Thermovibrio ammonificans HB-1: one gene and its partner. Each later gene encodes a partner of the first gene's protein in a complex. Links are inferred from orthologs where the notes say so. Each region holds a gene or a part of one and is shown in the gene's direction. Other genes may lie near its edges.

What was found.
Region 2: the proteins of uvrB (region 1) and THEAM_RS01160 are in contact, whole or in part, in a crystal structure (PDB 7EGT), measured with the Thermus thermophilus proteins. The link is inferred for Thermovibrio ammonificans HB-1 from one-to-one orthologs. Residues at the interface, in WP_096411307.1 of Thermus thermophilus: Glu23, Leu25, Arg26, Asp27, Gly28, Glu29, Arg30, Phe31, Arg55, Glu326, Asp327, Phe328, Glu379, Ser382, Gln383, His398, Gly400, Arg401; in WP_096412145.1 of Thermus thermophilus: His654, Arg656, Phe657, Gln666, Asp668, Glu669, Lys680, Arg681, Leu682, Ser683, Lys685, Tyr686, Ala687.

Annotation. Positions count from the first base shown.
Region 1 is NC_014926.1:497,666-507,471, reverse strand. The notes cover bases 2,963-5,949. They hold uvrB (excinuclease ABC subunit UvrB), read left to right. Parts: upstream 2,963-3,453; coding sequence 3,454-5,445; downstream 5,446-5,949. Other genes in these bases: acs (acetate--CoA ligase), read left to right, coding at 5,498-5,949; THEAM_RS02805 (RNA-guided endonuclease InsQ/TnpB family protein), read left to right, coding at 2,963-3,304. In the rest of the region: THEAM_RS02810 (tetratricopeptide repeat protein), read right to left, coding at 1-2,046; more of THEAM_RS02805, read left to right, coding at 2,132-2,962; more of acs, read left to right, coding at 5,950-7,393; THEAM_RS02790 (gamma-glutamylcyclotransferase family protein), read left to right, coding at 7,888-8,343; THEAM_RS02785 (ABC transporter ATP-binding protein), read left to right, coding at 8,340-9,278; THEAM_RS02780 (hypothetical protein), read right to left, coding at 9,272-9,806. UniProt on the Escherichia coli protein: The UvrABC repair system catalyzes the recognition and processing of DNA lesions. A damage recognition complex composed of 2 UvrA and 2 UvrB subunits scans DNA for abnormalities.
Region 2 is NC_014926.1:210,208-214,652, forward strand. What follows is about bases 1-2,925. They hold THEAM_RS01160 (ATP-dependent helicase), read left to right. Parts: upstream 1-360; coding sequence 361-2,490; downstream 2,491-2,925. Other genes in these bases: THEAM_RS01155 (helix-turn-helix domain-containing protein), read right to left, coding at 1-195; THEAM_RS01165 (pyridoxal-phosphate-dependent aminotransferase family protein), read left to right, coding at 2,501-2,925. In the rest of the region: more of THEAM_RS01165, read left to right, coding at 2,926-3,646; THEAM_RS01170 (FKBP-type peptidyl-prolyl cis-trans isomerase), read left to right, coding at 3,682-4,104; THEAM_RS01175 (flavin reductase family protein), read left to right, coding at 4,105-4,445. UniProt on the Escherichia coli protein: A helicase with DNA-dependent ATPase activity. Unwinds DNA duplexes with 3'-5' polarity. Translocates on single-stranded DNA with 3'-5' polarity. Initiates unwinding more efficiently from a nicked substrate than double-stranded DNA.

The DNA of each region.
Region 1 (9,806 bases):
AACCAGCCTGTAGACAATCTCCCGGCGCAGGTCGGGAGAGGTGGTTCGCTCAAGGGCAAGCTTCAGCAGTCCGTAGGCCTTCCCGAACTGACCCGCAGAGGCGTAATCTTCTGCTTTCGCCACAAGGGTGGAGATGCTGGTCACGGCGTTCTCGGGGTTGTAGGCTATAAAGTATGGGTCGTTAAAGAGAACGGGCGTAAAGTCTCCGGTCTTGTAGGCCAGGTAGTTGAGGTAGTGCTTTGCGAAAGACTCAACATCGTCGGTAGAAGCAAGGTTCATAAGCTCGGCAATGTAGAAAAAGGCCTTTTTAGGGTCTCTGTTCTCGTAGTAGCGGGCCAGGAAGAGGGCAAGGGCGAGCCGCTCCCTCTGGGGAAGCCTCTGGTAAACCTGCTCGGCGAGCTTCACGTTCCCGAAAGCTACCGCCTCCATAGCCTCAACAACCGGCGAGTTCACTCTAATCCCTTTTAGCGGGTCTTTTGCCCTAACGGCCCTTGCAACAAAGAGGGCCCTGCCTCCGTTAACCTCGGGGAAAAGGCCGCTACTTTTCAGCTCCTTCCTCAGAACGGAAAGGGCCTCCTTACCCTTGCCCAGCTGGTAGAGAGAAAAGGCAAGCAGCGTGTAGCCCTCTCCGGAGAGGTGTCTGCAGTCGCCAAGCAGCTTCACAGCCCTTCTATAGTCTCCCAGCTGAACGAAGGCCTTGGCTTCAAGCTCCTTTACCCTGTCTGTATCGTAGCCGAGCTCCCTCCTTGCGTAGTCGAGGAGCTTCACGGCAAGGGCCGGGTTCCCCGACAGCAGGTAAACTTTAGCGGCCGGAACAACCGACTCCCTGTAGTAAGGGGTGTTCTGGTAGCTGTTCATCAGCTGAGTATAGACAACGTTACCAACCGAAGTGTTAACGGTTCCGACCCTACCCAAAAGGTAGAGGCTCCTCGGGGTCAGGTAGGAGTTGGCGGCCGACTGGAGAGCCTCCTCTAAGGCCTTAGAGGCCTCGGAGAACCGACCCCTTTCGTAAAGGTAGTAGCCCCTATCGTGGGGGGAGCCGACAGAGCCCTCAAGGGGAGCAGTGGAGAAGGAGAAGATGAGGGCCTTAACGTAGAGGTCGGGGTAGAACTTTTTAAGCTCGGGCAGGTTAAAGTAGCCGGCGTAAAAGTTTTCAAGAACCTTCAGCCTTTGGGGAACGGCCGGTTTTGAAACGTCCATCCCTATAACGCTCGGAATTAGGCGGGCCTTCCCCATCTTAAAGTAGGTCCAGGCAATCAGGTAACGCTCCTGAGGGGTAGAGGGGTTTTTAAGGAGCTTCAGCACCCGGTCGTACTTACCGTTAAGGTAGTAGGCCCTTGCAAGCTCCAAACGCGTCCTCTGGTTGGGGTAACGTTTGTAGAGCTTCTGGGCCTCAACCAGGGCATCTACAAAGCGCCCCTTCCTCTCAAGGTACCTGATGAACTGCAAGGTGGCCTCGGGGCTCGAAAACCACCTGCCGTAGTTGTCGAAGATGAGGTCTATGAGGGTGTAGTCGTTAGACTTCGTAGCCCTCTCAAGGGCGCTCTTTAAAAAGCCGCTCTCCTTAACGGCACCTTTAAGGTCTACGCTCTTTGAGGCCACCTTAAGGAGGTAGTAAACGGCCTCGGGGGGAAGGTCTGCCTGCGACAGGGCGTAGAAAAAGCCCACCTTTTCCGATATGGGGAGGGATTGAAGCTCTTTGGCGGGAAAGGCCTTCTCAATCGGAATACCGTTTTTCAGGGCGAGAACCGTCTGGAGGGCGAGAAGCTCACCCCTGTGGAAGTTCGGATATCGGCTCTGCCAAAAGTCAACCAGCTTCTTAAGGGCGGCGTAGTCGCGGGCCTTGAGAAAAGAGAGGTAGGCAACCCTGTAAAACTTCGTAAACTCCTTGCCCTCAAGGGTTTCCATATTTTCCTTGAAAGTTTTCGCGGCCAGAGAGTAAAGGCCGTCTCTGTAGAGCTTCACCCCGAGATTGAGGTCGGAAGCAAAGGCGGCAGAAGCGCTCAGAAGAAGGGCAACGAGTCCGGTCGAAATTCCCTTTTTCATAGAAACCTCCCTTGCGGTCGGAAACCCTGCTTTTCAAAGCAGGGAGGAGACCGCACTTGAAATTTCGCGGGTATCGAAGTAGTATATGAATATGAAACTGCAACGAACTCTCAAACTCGTCCTTAAACCTACCGAAGAACAAAAGCAAATACTCCTTGAAACGCTTGAACAGTATAAGTTCGCTTACAACTACACTTGCAGAATCGGGTGGGAAGCCGAAACTTGGAACGGAGTCCAGCTCCACAAACTCACCTACTACACCGTCAGAAACAAAACTTCTCTCCCTTCCCAGCTTGTAATCTCTGCAAGAGTCGTAGCTACTGAAAGTCTCAAATCTGCAATCAAGAGAAAGAAAAAGGGACTCAAAAGCAGGTGTCCAGAGAGCAAAAATCCTGTTATTCGCTACGATAAGCGTTCTTATACCGTTTGGCTCAACAGAGAAGAAGTGTCCCTTGCTACTGTCGGTGGAAGACAGAAGTTTAAAGTAAAAATTCCTGATTACTTCAAGCAGTATTTGGACTGGAAGGTTACCTCTACTAACCTCAAATATGACAAAAAGCTCAAAAAGTTTTTCCTCAACATTACCGTTGAGAAAGACTTTCCAGATGTAGAACCTGTTGACTTCTGTGTTGGAGTGGACTTGGGACTCCGAAAACTTGCAGTTGTCTCCACTCCCGACGGAAAAATCAATAGGTTCTTTAACGGTGGACACATTAGAACCGTATCTGAAAGATACTTTGCACTTCGCAAGAGACTGCAGTCCAAAGGCACTCCTTCTGCTAAAAGACACCTTAAGAAACTTTCGCAGAAGGAGAAACGGTTTCGGACTGCTGTTAACCACAAAATAGCTAAGGAAATAGTTGCCCTCGTTCCTGCTGGTGGAGTAATTGTTCTTGAGAAGCTCAAGGGAATCAGGCAAAGGATTAAGGTTAACAAGCAGAATAGACGCTGGATACACAGCTGGAACTTTGCACAGCTTCAGCAGTTTATAGAGTATAAAGCACAGGCTAAGGGAATAAGGGTTGTCTACGTAGATGCACGCTACACCTCTCAAAAGTGTAGTAGGTGCGGATACATTTCCCGCTCTAATCGAATTGACCAGTCTCACTTTGTTTGTAAGCATTGCGGTTTCTCTCTTAATGCTGACCTTAACGCCAGCAGGAACATAGTCAAGAACTATCTGACTTCTCTCCACAGGGGAGAAGTCAGGACTGGAGCTGGTATATCCGCTCCAGTGGGGCGTTGTCAACCGTCCTAATGTAGCGGTGCTACCACTGCGTAGCATCAGCTACAAGCCTCCGACTTTAGTCGGGGGTAGTTGACTATTAAACTCCCGCTACAGGATTTGTGCAACCTAAAAATAGCACTTCCTCGGCAACCCAACTCAGCCTATATTAGGCTACCGATATGGAGAGGCGCTTTAAAGTAGTTTCACCCTTCAAGCCAAGGGGAGACCAACCCAAAGCCATAAAGGCCCTTTCCGAAGGGGTAAAAGAGGGCCTAAAGTACCAAACCCTCCTGGGCATCACGGGAAGCGGCAAAACCTACACAATAGCCAAAGTCATAGAAGAGGTTCAAAAGCCCACACTCGTCATCTCCCACAACAAAGTCCTGGCCGCACAGCTCTACCACGAGCTTAAAAACTTCTTCCCAGAAAACGCCGTAGAGTACTTCATAAGCTACTACGACTACTACCAGCCCGAGGCCTACATACCCAGCCGCGACCTCTACATAGAGAAAGACTGCTCCATAAACCCGGTAATAGAGCGGATGCGCCACTCAGCAACGGTATCCCTCCTGACCCGGCCCGACACCATAGTTGTGGCCTCGGTCTCCTGTATCTACGGCTTGGGCTCGCCGGAGCACTACAAGAAGCTCGCCCTCCGGTTCGAGGTGGGAGAGATTGTAGAGAGGGAAGAAGTCATAAGAAAACTGGTCAGCCTCGGCTACGAGAGGAACGACTTTGAAGTAAGGCCCGGAATCTTCAAAGTCCGCGGCGACGTAATAGACATCTACCCTGCAGACACCGAAGAACACTTCATAAGGGTTGAGCTCTTCGGCGACGAAGTCGACTCCATAACCATGCTGACCTACTTCAACCACGAAACGGTTAAAGAGCTAAACACCTATACCGTTTACCCGGCCTCCCACTATGCAACCCCCCACTCCCGAATAGTAAGGGCCGTCCGGTCCATAGAGGAAGAGCTTCAAGAGCGCCTGCAGTACTTCCTCAGCCAAGGGAAAGAGTTAGAGGCGAGGAGGCTGGAGCAGCGAACCCGCTACGACATGGAGCTCCTGCTCGAGATAGGCCACTGCAAGGGAATCGAAAACTACTCCCGCCACCTTGAGGGAAGGAAGCCGGGAGAGCCGCCGTTTACACTCCTCGACTACTTCCCTGACGACTTCCTCGTAATCGTAGACGAGTCCCACGTTACAATCCCCCAGATAAAAGCGATGTACAGAGGAGACAGGGCCCGGAAGTTCAACCTCGTAGAGCACGGCTTCAGGCTCCCATCGGCCTACGACAACCGGCCCCTAACCTTTGAGGAGTTCCTCAAAAGGGTGCCCCAGGCCATCTTCGTCTCGGCAACCCCGGGTCCCTTCGAACTCGAAGTCTCCGAAAGAGTTGTAGAGCAGATAATAAGGCCCACAGGCCTCCTCGACCCGGAAGTGGAGGTAAGGCCCACCCAAGGTCAGATAGACTACCTCCTCTCCCAAATCAGAGAGAGGGTAAAGAGGAACGAGAGGGTTCTAATCACAACTCTAACGAAGAAAAGCGCCGAAGAGCTCACCAACTACCTGCTCGAAAAGGGGGTAAAAGCCAAGTACCTCCACTCCGAAATAGATTCGGTGGAGCGGGTGGAGATAATCAGAGGGCTCCGCCAGGGAGAGTTCGACGTGCTGGTGGGCGTTAACCTCCTCAGGGAGGGGCTCGACCTCCCGGAAGTTTCGCTGGTTGCCATACTGGACGCCGACAAGGAGGGTTTTTTAAGGTCCACAACCTCCCTGATTCAAACGATGGGGAGGGCCGCAAGGAACGTAAACGGTAAAGTTATCCTCTTTGCCGACCGCGTAACCCCATCAATGAAGAGGGCAATCGAAGAGACCCAAAGGCGCAGAAAAATCCAGGAGGCGTACAACAGAGAACACAACATAACCCCCCAAACGGTAAAAAGGGAGCTCGAACCCTCAATCCTGGAAGACGCCGGCCTATCTGCACTCGAAAGGATAAAGAGAAAAGGGATAGAGGAAGTTCCCAAAAACGAAGAGGAGCTCTTCGAGCTCATAGAGAAACTGGAAAAGGAGATGAAAGAGGCGGCCAAGAACTGGGAGTTTGAGCGGGCGGCCGAGCTTAGGGACAAAATCAGAGAGCTTCGCCGCCTTCTCCTTCCGGAGTAAAGGAAGGAGTTGTTGTAAACTCTATAACAAACCCGCTTTCAGGGAGGCCGCCATGTCCAAAGAACAGCTCGACCACCTCCTAAAAAAAGAGCTCGTAATTCCCCCGCCGGAGGAGTTCGTCAAAAACGCAAACGTAAAAGACTACGAAGCCGAGTACAAGCGTTTTCTCGAAAACCCTGAAAAGTTCTGGGAGGAAGTGGCCCAGCAGCTAATCTGGTTCAAGAAGTGGGAAAAAGTTTTAGAGTGGAACTACCCTTACGCCAAATGGTTCGTAGGGGGCAAAACCAACATAACGGTTAACGCCCTCGACCGCCACGTCAAGGGGGACAAGAGGAACAAGGTAGCCTTCTTCTGGGAAGACGAGCTGGGAAACGAGAAAGTTGTTACCTACGGAGAGCTCTACAGGCTCGTTAACAAACTCGCAAACGCCCTGAAAAGGGCAGGCATAAAGAAGGGAGACAGGGTAGTAATCTACATGCCCCTCGTAATAGAACAAGTAGCTGCAATGCTTGCGTGCGCCCGAATAGGGGCGATTCACTCGGTAGTTTACGCCGGCTTCAGTGCATCTGCCCTCCGCCACAGGATAGAGGACGCAGAGGCCAAAATGGTCATAACCGCCGACGTTACCATAAGACGCGGCAGGGCCATTCCCCTAAAACAGATAGTAGACCAGGCAATCCTCGACCTTCCCACAGTTGAAAAGGTTGTCGTCCTGAGGAGGCTCAGGCCCCTGGTAGACCTCATCGGCGAAAAGGAGGTTGACTTCTACAGCTTCATAGAGAACGAGCCCGACTACTGCGAACCGGAGGAGATGGACGCAGAAGACCCGCTGTTCATACTCTACACCTCCGGCTCAACCGGAAAGCCCAAAGGGGTGCTCCACACAACCGGCGGCTACATGGTGGGAACCTACTACTCGGTAAAAACCGTTTTCGACCTTAAAGAAGACGATGTTTACTGGTGCACCGCCGACCCGGGCTGGATTACAGGCCACAGCTACATCGTTTACGGCCCCTTAGTTGCCGGGGCAACCCAGGTTATAGCCGAGGGAGCTCCCAACTACCCGGACTTCGGAAGGTGGTGGAGGATAGTAGAGAAGTACGGTGTGAACATCTTCTACACGGCGCCCACTGCAATCAGGATGTTCATGAGGGCCGGAGAGGAGTGGCCCAACAAGTACGACCTTTCGTCGCTGAGGCTCCTGGGCTCGGTGGGAGAACCCATAAACCCCGAAGCCTGGCTCTGGTACTACAGGGTAATAGGTAAGGAGCGGTGCCCGATAGTTGATACCTGGTGGCAGACCGAAACCGGCGCCGTGATGATAACAACGATAGACGGGCTGCCCATGAAACCCGGTAAGGCCGGTAAGCCCGTCCCCGGAGTAATTGCAGACGTTGTCGACAAAGAGGGCAACCCGGTAGAGCCCGAAAAAGGCGGTTTCCTGGTAATAAAGTTCCCGTGGCCCTCTATGATGAGAACCATCTGGAAGAATCCTCAGCGCTACGAGCAGTACTGGAATACAATCCCCAACTGCTACACGGCGGGAGACGTAGCAGTTAAAGATAAAGACGGCTACATAATGATTCTCGGCCGTGCCGACGACGTTATAAACGTTTCCGGCCACAGAATAGGAACGATGGAGGTTGAGTCGGCACTGGTTTCCCACCCGGCGGTAGCAGAGGCGGCAGTTATAGGAAAACCCGACCCGGTTAAGGGAGAGGCAATAAAGGCCTTCGTTATACTGAAAGCCGGCGTTGAGCCCAGCGATAAGCTGGTAGAGGACCTTAAGTACCACGTAAAGATGGAGCTGGGAGCCCTTGCCGTTCCCAGCGAGATAGAGTTTGTTGAGAAGCTCCCCAAAACAAGGAGCGGAAAGATAATGAGAAGGGTCCTAAAGGCAAGGGAGCTCGGAATAGACCCGGGAGACCTCTCAACGCTGGAGGACTGAAACTCTTCAAAATACGGAGGGGGGTATCCCCCTCCGTCCATTAAAAGGTAGCCTTCGCTCCCTTCTCTAAATCCATGAAAATTAATCAAAATTAATGAAAACTTCAGGATTTCGACCGATATTTCATATTGAACAGTGATTCAACAGATTAAGCTTAATCAAAATTAAGCATAAGGAGGTAAAAAATGACAGCTTAAACCAAATTAAAGGAGGGAAAATGAAATTCTTAGAAAAAGTAGCTGCTTTTCTGCTCGGCGCTATCAGACTCGGGATTACGCTCCTAGCTCCCTTACTTCTCCAAAAAATTTGGGTGGTTATTCACATCTCTGTAGATATCATTTATACCACCCCTCCACCTGGACTTCTCGGTTGAGCCGCGGCTCGCGGCTCACTTTTCAGCTATAATAAAATTCCCCTGAAAGGGATTGACGCCTTTACCAAATTGGAAAGGCAGCTACTTTTTCTAAAAGAACTGTAATGCCCTGAAAGGGATGATGGTTCTCTACTTCGCTTACGGCTCCAACATGAACCCGGAGAGAATGAGGGAGCGGGGCGTGAAGTTTAAGAGCTTCCGCCCCGCCAAACTCAAAGGCTACAGGCTCGCCTTCAACAAGGCCTGCTACACCTTCCCCGGTTACGGGTGCGCAAACGTAGAGCCCGACCCAAACGGGGTTGTAGAGGGGGTCCTGTACGAAGTTCTGGAAGGGCTCGAGAGCCTCGACTCCTACGAAGGCTACCCCCGCCACTACGGCCGAAGGGAGGTCGAGGTGGAAACCCCATCGGGGGAAAAGGTAAAGGCTGTCTGTTATGTAGCTCAGCCCGCATTTATCAAAGAGGGCCTTAAACCCCACCCCAACTACCTGAAACACCTACTCAAGGCGTGTCAGCTTGGCCTTCTCTCCAAAAGTTACTGTAAGAAAATAGAGAGCCTCTTTCGGGAGAAACCTTGAGCCTCACAGTTGAATCCCTCTCCATAGAGAAAGGACCCGTTAAGCTCGTATGCGACGCCAAAGTGAAAGCGGCTCCTGGGGAGTCTGTAGCCGTTGTAGGCGAAAGCGGAAGCGGTAAGTCTTTAACGGCGCTTGCCGTTTTGAAGCTCTTGCCGGAAAACCTAAAAGTAAAGGGCAAAGTAGAAGTCGACGGAACAGACGTTCTCTCCCTTCAAGGGGAGCGGTTGAGGCGCTTCCGCTGGGAGAAGGTCTCAATGGTCTTTCAAGACCCCTCATCAAGCCTCAACCCCCTTATGAAGGTGGGAGAGCAGGTGGCAGAAGCCCTGAAGTTCCACGGCTTTAAAGGGGACTTCTTCAAAAGGGTAGTGGAGCTCTTCGAGCTGTGCGAAATACCCGACCCCGAAAGGGTATACCACGCCTACCCCCACCAGCTCTCAGGGGGGTTAAAACAGAGGGTAGCAATAGCCATGGCCCTTGCCTGCTCTCCCGGCTACCTGATAGCCGACGAGCCCACAACCGCCCTCGACGTAACCGTTCAAGCCCGAATTCTCAGGCTCTTTAAAAGGCTGGTAAGGGAGCAAAGGCTCGGGCTGGCGCTCATTACACACGACATGGGCGTTGTTAAAGAGGTTGCCCAAAAGGTATTCGTCATGTACGCCGGATACACGGTTGAGTGGGGGAGAACCTCAGAGGTTCTGGGCTCCCCCTTACACCCTTACACCGAAGGACTAATAAACTGCACACCGGAACTCAAGTGCTCGGGCAAAGGAAAGCTCCGGGCTATTCCCGGCTCGGTTCCAGACCCTTCCCAAAGGCCTTCAGGGTGTCCGTTCCACTCCAGGTGTTACAAGGCAAAAGAGGTCTGCAAAAAGAAAACCCCTCCCGTCAGGGAAGTTAACGGGAGGGGAGTAAGGTGCTTCTTTCCCAATTACTGAGAGAAAAACCTCTCTATCTGCAGGCGGGCAGCTTTTTCTGCCTTCAGAACAAACTCCTCTGTTGTATGGCCCTCCACTTCCGGGTAGCCGTCGAGGGTGGGTCTGGTGAGGAAGCTGTGGGTAACCCAGTTGGTCTCGTTGCCGAACATATACCAGCCGGGAAGGGCCTGAGGGTTGTCGAGGTCGGCTTCCCGGTAGGCAGAAAAGCCCGTTCTAACGGCAAGGGAAAGGTTTGAAACGTAGGGAACAACTGTATCGCCGTAGGCGCTCTGGATAATGGTTGAGTTGGAGTTCTCCGTTCCGATGTAGGCAGGGTCGGCAGGGTCAAGAACCATCTGGAAGAGCCCCAAGGTTACCGCATAGCCGTTTGTGTTCTTCTTCAGGCCCGTAGAGGTGAGCAGCCCCTCTATAAGCTCGTTTAAAGCTGCATCTATAATCGAAACGTAGTTGGCTCCGCCTACGTTCAGAACGGTCTTCTCCGGAGCGCCGTAGGCGGCAAATATGGAGCCCGTTATAGCCCCCATAGAT
Region 2 (4,445 bases), 290 kb from region 1 along the record:
CTCTACGAGGTCTTTGCTGGAGGTTTCGCTGAAGAAGACCAAACAACAGTCCAGCAGGTGGTGCTTCTTAGAGGAGGATGTGTAGGAGATGTCCTGAGAGATTAGCTTAACGGGACCTTGGAACCTAAGCTCTTCCACGGCCTTTTTGGCAAGGCGGTCGTTGGGAAGAGAGCCAATTACAAAGACTCTTTTCATGTGAAATCCCCCCACTTGATAGCTTTTTAGTTTTGCATTCTAACAGAATATGCAGTTTACTTAGATTAAGTAGTATTTAACTTAATGTTGAATATACTATGAATTAGCAGTTTCCGATTCCCCCTCAAAGTATAATTTTGGAACAATTTCCACCGGGAGAGCGACTTGAAAGAGCTTCTTAAAACCCTCAATCCCTCTCAGAGAGAGGCGGTTCTCCACTTCGATTCTCCACTGCTTGTCCTTGCAGGTGCCGGTTCCGGCAAAACGAGGGTAATAACCTTCAAAGTTGCCTATATGGTTAAGGAGCTCCGATTCGAACCGGAGAGGATTTTGGCCGTAACTTTTACAAATAAAGCTGCCCGGGAGATGAAAGAGCGGGTTGAGCAGCTTTTGGGCCGCTCGGTTCCCGTTCTCGTTTCCACCTTCCACTCCTTCTGCGTAAGGCTTTTGAGGCGGCACGCAGAAGAGGTGGGACTGAGCCGGGAGTTTGTGATACTCGACGGGGAAGATAGAAAGAGGCTCCTTTCGGAAGTTGTGAAGGAGCTGAACCTCGACCCAGAGCGCTACTCCCCCTCTTCCCTTTCGAACCTTGTAAGTAACGTGAAAAACGGCCTCTACTCGCTGGAGGGGCTCTCGGTTGAGTTTGACAAGTTCGGCCAGCTCTTTGAGCTTTACAACAGGAGGCTCAGGGAGCTGAACGCGGTAGACTTTGACGACCTGCTCCTTTACGGCAGGGAGCTTCTGAGCCGGGAAGAGTGGAGAGACTACTACAGCAACTACTTCCGCTACGTTCTCGTAGATGAGTACCAGGATACGAACGCCGTTCAGTACGACATAGTAAAGGCCCTCACTCTAAGGAAGGGCAACATCTGTGCCGTAGGCGACGACGACCAGTGCATCTACTCGTGGCGGGGCGCCAATATCAACAACATCCTCTCCTTCGAGAGGGATTTTAAGAACGCAAAGGTTATTAAGCTGGAGCAGAACTACAGGTGCTCCAAGAAAATCCTTGAGGCTGCAAACGCCGTTATAGCCAACAACAGGGAGCGCAAAGGGAAAGTTCTCTACACGGAAAACCCCGAAGGGGACGATATCAGGCTCTTTAGGGCCTCCAGCGATGTTGAAGAGGCCCAGTTCCTTGTGGCCGCCGTTAAACGGCTGATTGAAAGGGGTGTTTCGCCCTCTTCCATTGCCGTTTTCTACAGGACAAACGCTCTCTCCCGTATTTTTGAGGACGCCCTCCGGAGGGCCGGCATCCCCTATCAGATAGTCGGCGGCGTCCGGTTCTACGAGAGGAGGGAGGTAAAAGACGTTATCGCCTACCTGAGGCTTGCCGTATCCCCTTCCGACCTTCTCTCCCTCCTGAGGGTTCTGAACACGCCCCGCAGGGGGCTCGGCCCCGCCGTAGAGGCCAAGGTGAAGGAGCTCTTTGCCGAGCTTAAAGATGCTTTTGAGGTTCTCGGTAGGCTTTCCCGGGAGCTGAGGCTCGAGAAGCAGAGAAGGGGAGTTTCGGAGCTCCTTGAAGTCCTTGAGAGGATAAGGGAAAAAGTTGAAACTCTTCCCCCTTACGACCTTGTTAAGTTCGTGGTTTCGACTGTCGGTTACGAGGAGTTCCTGAAGGAGGAGTACCCCCAGGAGTGGGAGCAGAGGCTTGAGAACGTTCTGGAGCTGGGTAATACCCTTCAGGAGTTTGCAGAAAAGGAGGGGCTTACAGGCAGGGAGCTCCTGCTGGAGTTCCTCTCGAGCCTTGCCCTCTCCTCCGACCAGGACCAGCTGGAGGAGGGCCAGGAGAGGGTTACCCTTATGACGGTTCACGCCTCTAAGGGGCTTGAGTTTCCCGTTGTTTTCATAACCGCCCTGGAAGAGGGTATCTTCCCCCACTCCCGCTCCAGCGGCTCCCCGAGGGAGCTGGAGGAGGAGCGACGCCTCTTCTACGTTGCCGTAACCAGGGCGAAGGAGCGGCTCTTCCTCTCTTACGCCAAGAGGCGCAGGGTTTTCGGCTCCTACAGGGAGACAAAGCCCTCCCGCTTTTTAAGCGAGATTCCCCAGCATCTCCTCTGTGAGGTCAGGAGGAGGCAAAGGGTTGCCCCTTCCGGCTCTGACCCCCGGGTGAAGGCCCGGGCCCCGCGGCCCGAAGGTTCGGCTGCAAGGCCGAAGCTCGTTTACCACCCGAAGTTCGGCAAGGGGGTTGTAAAGAGGGTAGAGGGCTCGGGGGACTCTGCCAAAGTAACGGCCCTCTTTGCAGGCCACGGAGAGAAGACGATAATTATGAAGTTCCTGAAAGTATTGGGATAGGAGGTAGAAGTTGAAGCCGATAAAGAAGAGGCTTTTAACTCCCGGACCGACGATGGTTCCGGAGAGGGTGCTTGAAGCTCTCTCCAGGCCTACGCTCTACCACAGGTCTCCTGAGTTTAAGGAGATTTTCCTTGAGGCGCGTCAGAGGTTGAGGAGGCTCTTTAGGACCGAAGGGGAGGTTCTAATACTTACCTCGTCGGGTACCGGAGCCATGGAGGCTGCCGTTGCCAACCTTTTCAAGCCCGGCGATTCGGCGGTTGTTGTGGTCGGCGGGAAGTTCGGCCAGCGCTGGGCTGAGCTGTGCAGGACCTTCGGCGTTAACCCCATTACCGTTGAGGTTGAGTGGGGTAAGGCGGTTGCGCCCGAAGCGGTTGAAGCGGCAGTCAGGGAAAACCCCGGAGTTAAGGGCGTTCTGATTCAGATATGTGAGACCTCAACCGGGACCGTTTACGACCTTGAGGAGATAGGCAGGCGCCTTAAAAACTACCCCGATGTTCTGCTTGTTGCAGACGGTATAACGGCCTACGGCGTTTACGACATACCCACAGACGAGTGGGGGATAGACGTTGCCATAACCGGCTCCCAGAAGGCCTTAATGACTCCACCGGGCCTTGCCGTTATCTCCCTGAACGAAAGGGCAGTGGAGAGGCTCGTTGATAACCCTCCGGCCTACTACTTTAACCTGAAAAAGGAGCTTAAGCAGCAGTCCAAAGGCCAAACCGCTTACACTACCGCTACAAACCTGGTTGTTGCCCTTAACGAGGCGCTTAAGATGATTGAGGAGGAGGGCCTGGAGGAAGTGGCCCGCAGACACGCCCTTCTTGCCGAGGCCACAAGACGGGGCGTTCAGGCTTTGGGGCTGAAGCTCCTCTCTGAGAGGCCGGCAAACGGGGTAACTGCCGTTATCGCCCCGGAGGGGATAAACGGTCAGGACGTTGTGAAGATTGCAAGGGAGGAGTTCGGCGTAACCATAGCCGGCGGGCAGGAGCACTTAAAGGGGAAGATATTCAGGCTCTCACACATGGGCTACGTAGACCAGTTCGACGTTCTAACCGGCCTTGAGGTTGCCGAGTTCGCCCTGTGGAAGCTGGGCTACAGGGAGTTCTCCCTCGGAGACGGCGTTAGGGCCGCTATGGAGTTTTTCGCCTCCGTGTAGTATAGTGGAGGCAACCTACAGTAAAAGGAGCAGGTATGGAGAAGAAGTACAGAATTACCGTTGACTACACCCTCTACGACCCGGAGGGTAACGTTATCGACACCACCGAAGGCAGAGGGCCCTTCACCTTTGTTACAGGTGAGGGTCAGGTTATTCCCGGCTTTGAGAGAGAAGTGGCCTCTGTGGAGGAGGGAGAGGAGAAAACCTTTACCCTGCAGCCTTCTGAAGCCTACGGAGAGCGCGATGAGAGTCTCGTTCAAACCCTCCCGAGGGAGCAGTTTGCAGGCATAGAGCTCCACGAAGGGCAAGTTCTGCAGGGAACTACTCCGGAGGGGCACAAGTTCCTGGTTAGGGTTGTGAGCTTCGATGACCAGAGCGTAACCATCGACCAGAACCACCCCCTTGCAGGCGTTCCTCTGACCTTTAGGGTGAAGGTTCTTAAGAAAGAGGAGGTTTAGGTGAACTCCTACAGGGTTGAGCAGGCGCCTCAGGAGCTCATCTCTAAGTTCATTTTCAACGCCGTGGTTCCCCGGCCGATTGCCTGGATAACGACCCTTTCCGGAGAGGGAGTTGTCAACCTGGCTCCCTTCTCCTTCTTCAACGCTGTAACCACAAAGCCTCCGCTCCTTATGGTCTCTATCGGGAAGAGGAAGAGCGGCGAGCTCAAGGATACTGCGAGAAACGTTCTCGATACCGGGGAGCTCGTTGTTAACGTAGTATCTGAAGAGTTTTTGAAGGTTATGCACCTATCGGGGAAGGACTTTCCCCCTACCGAGAGTGAGGCTGAGAAGCTCGGCGT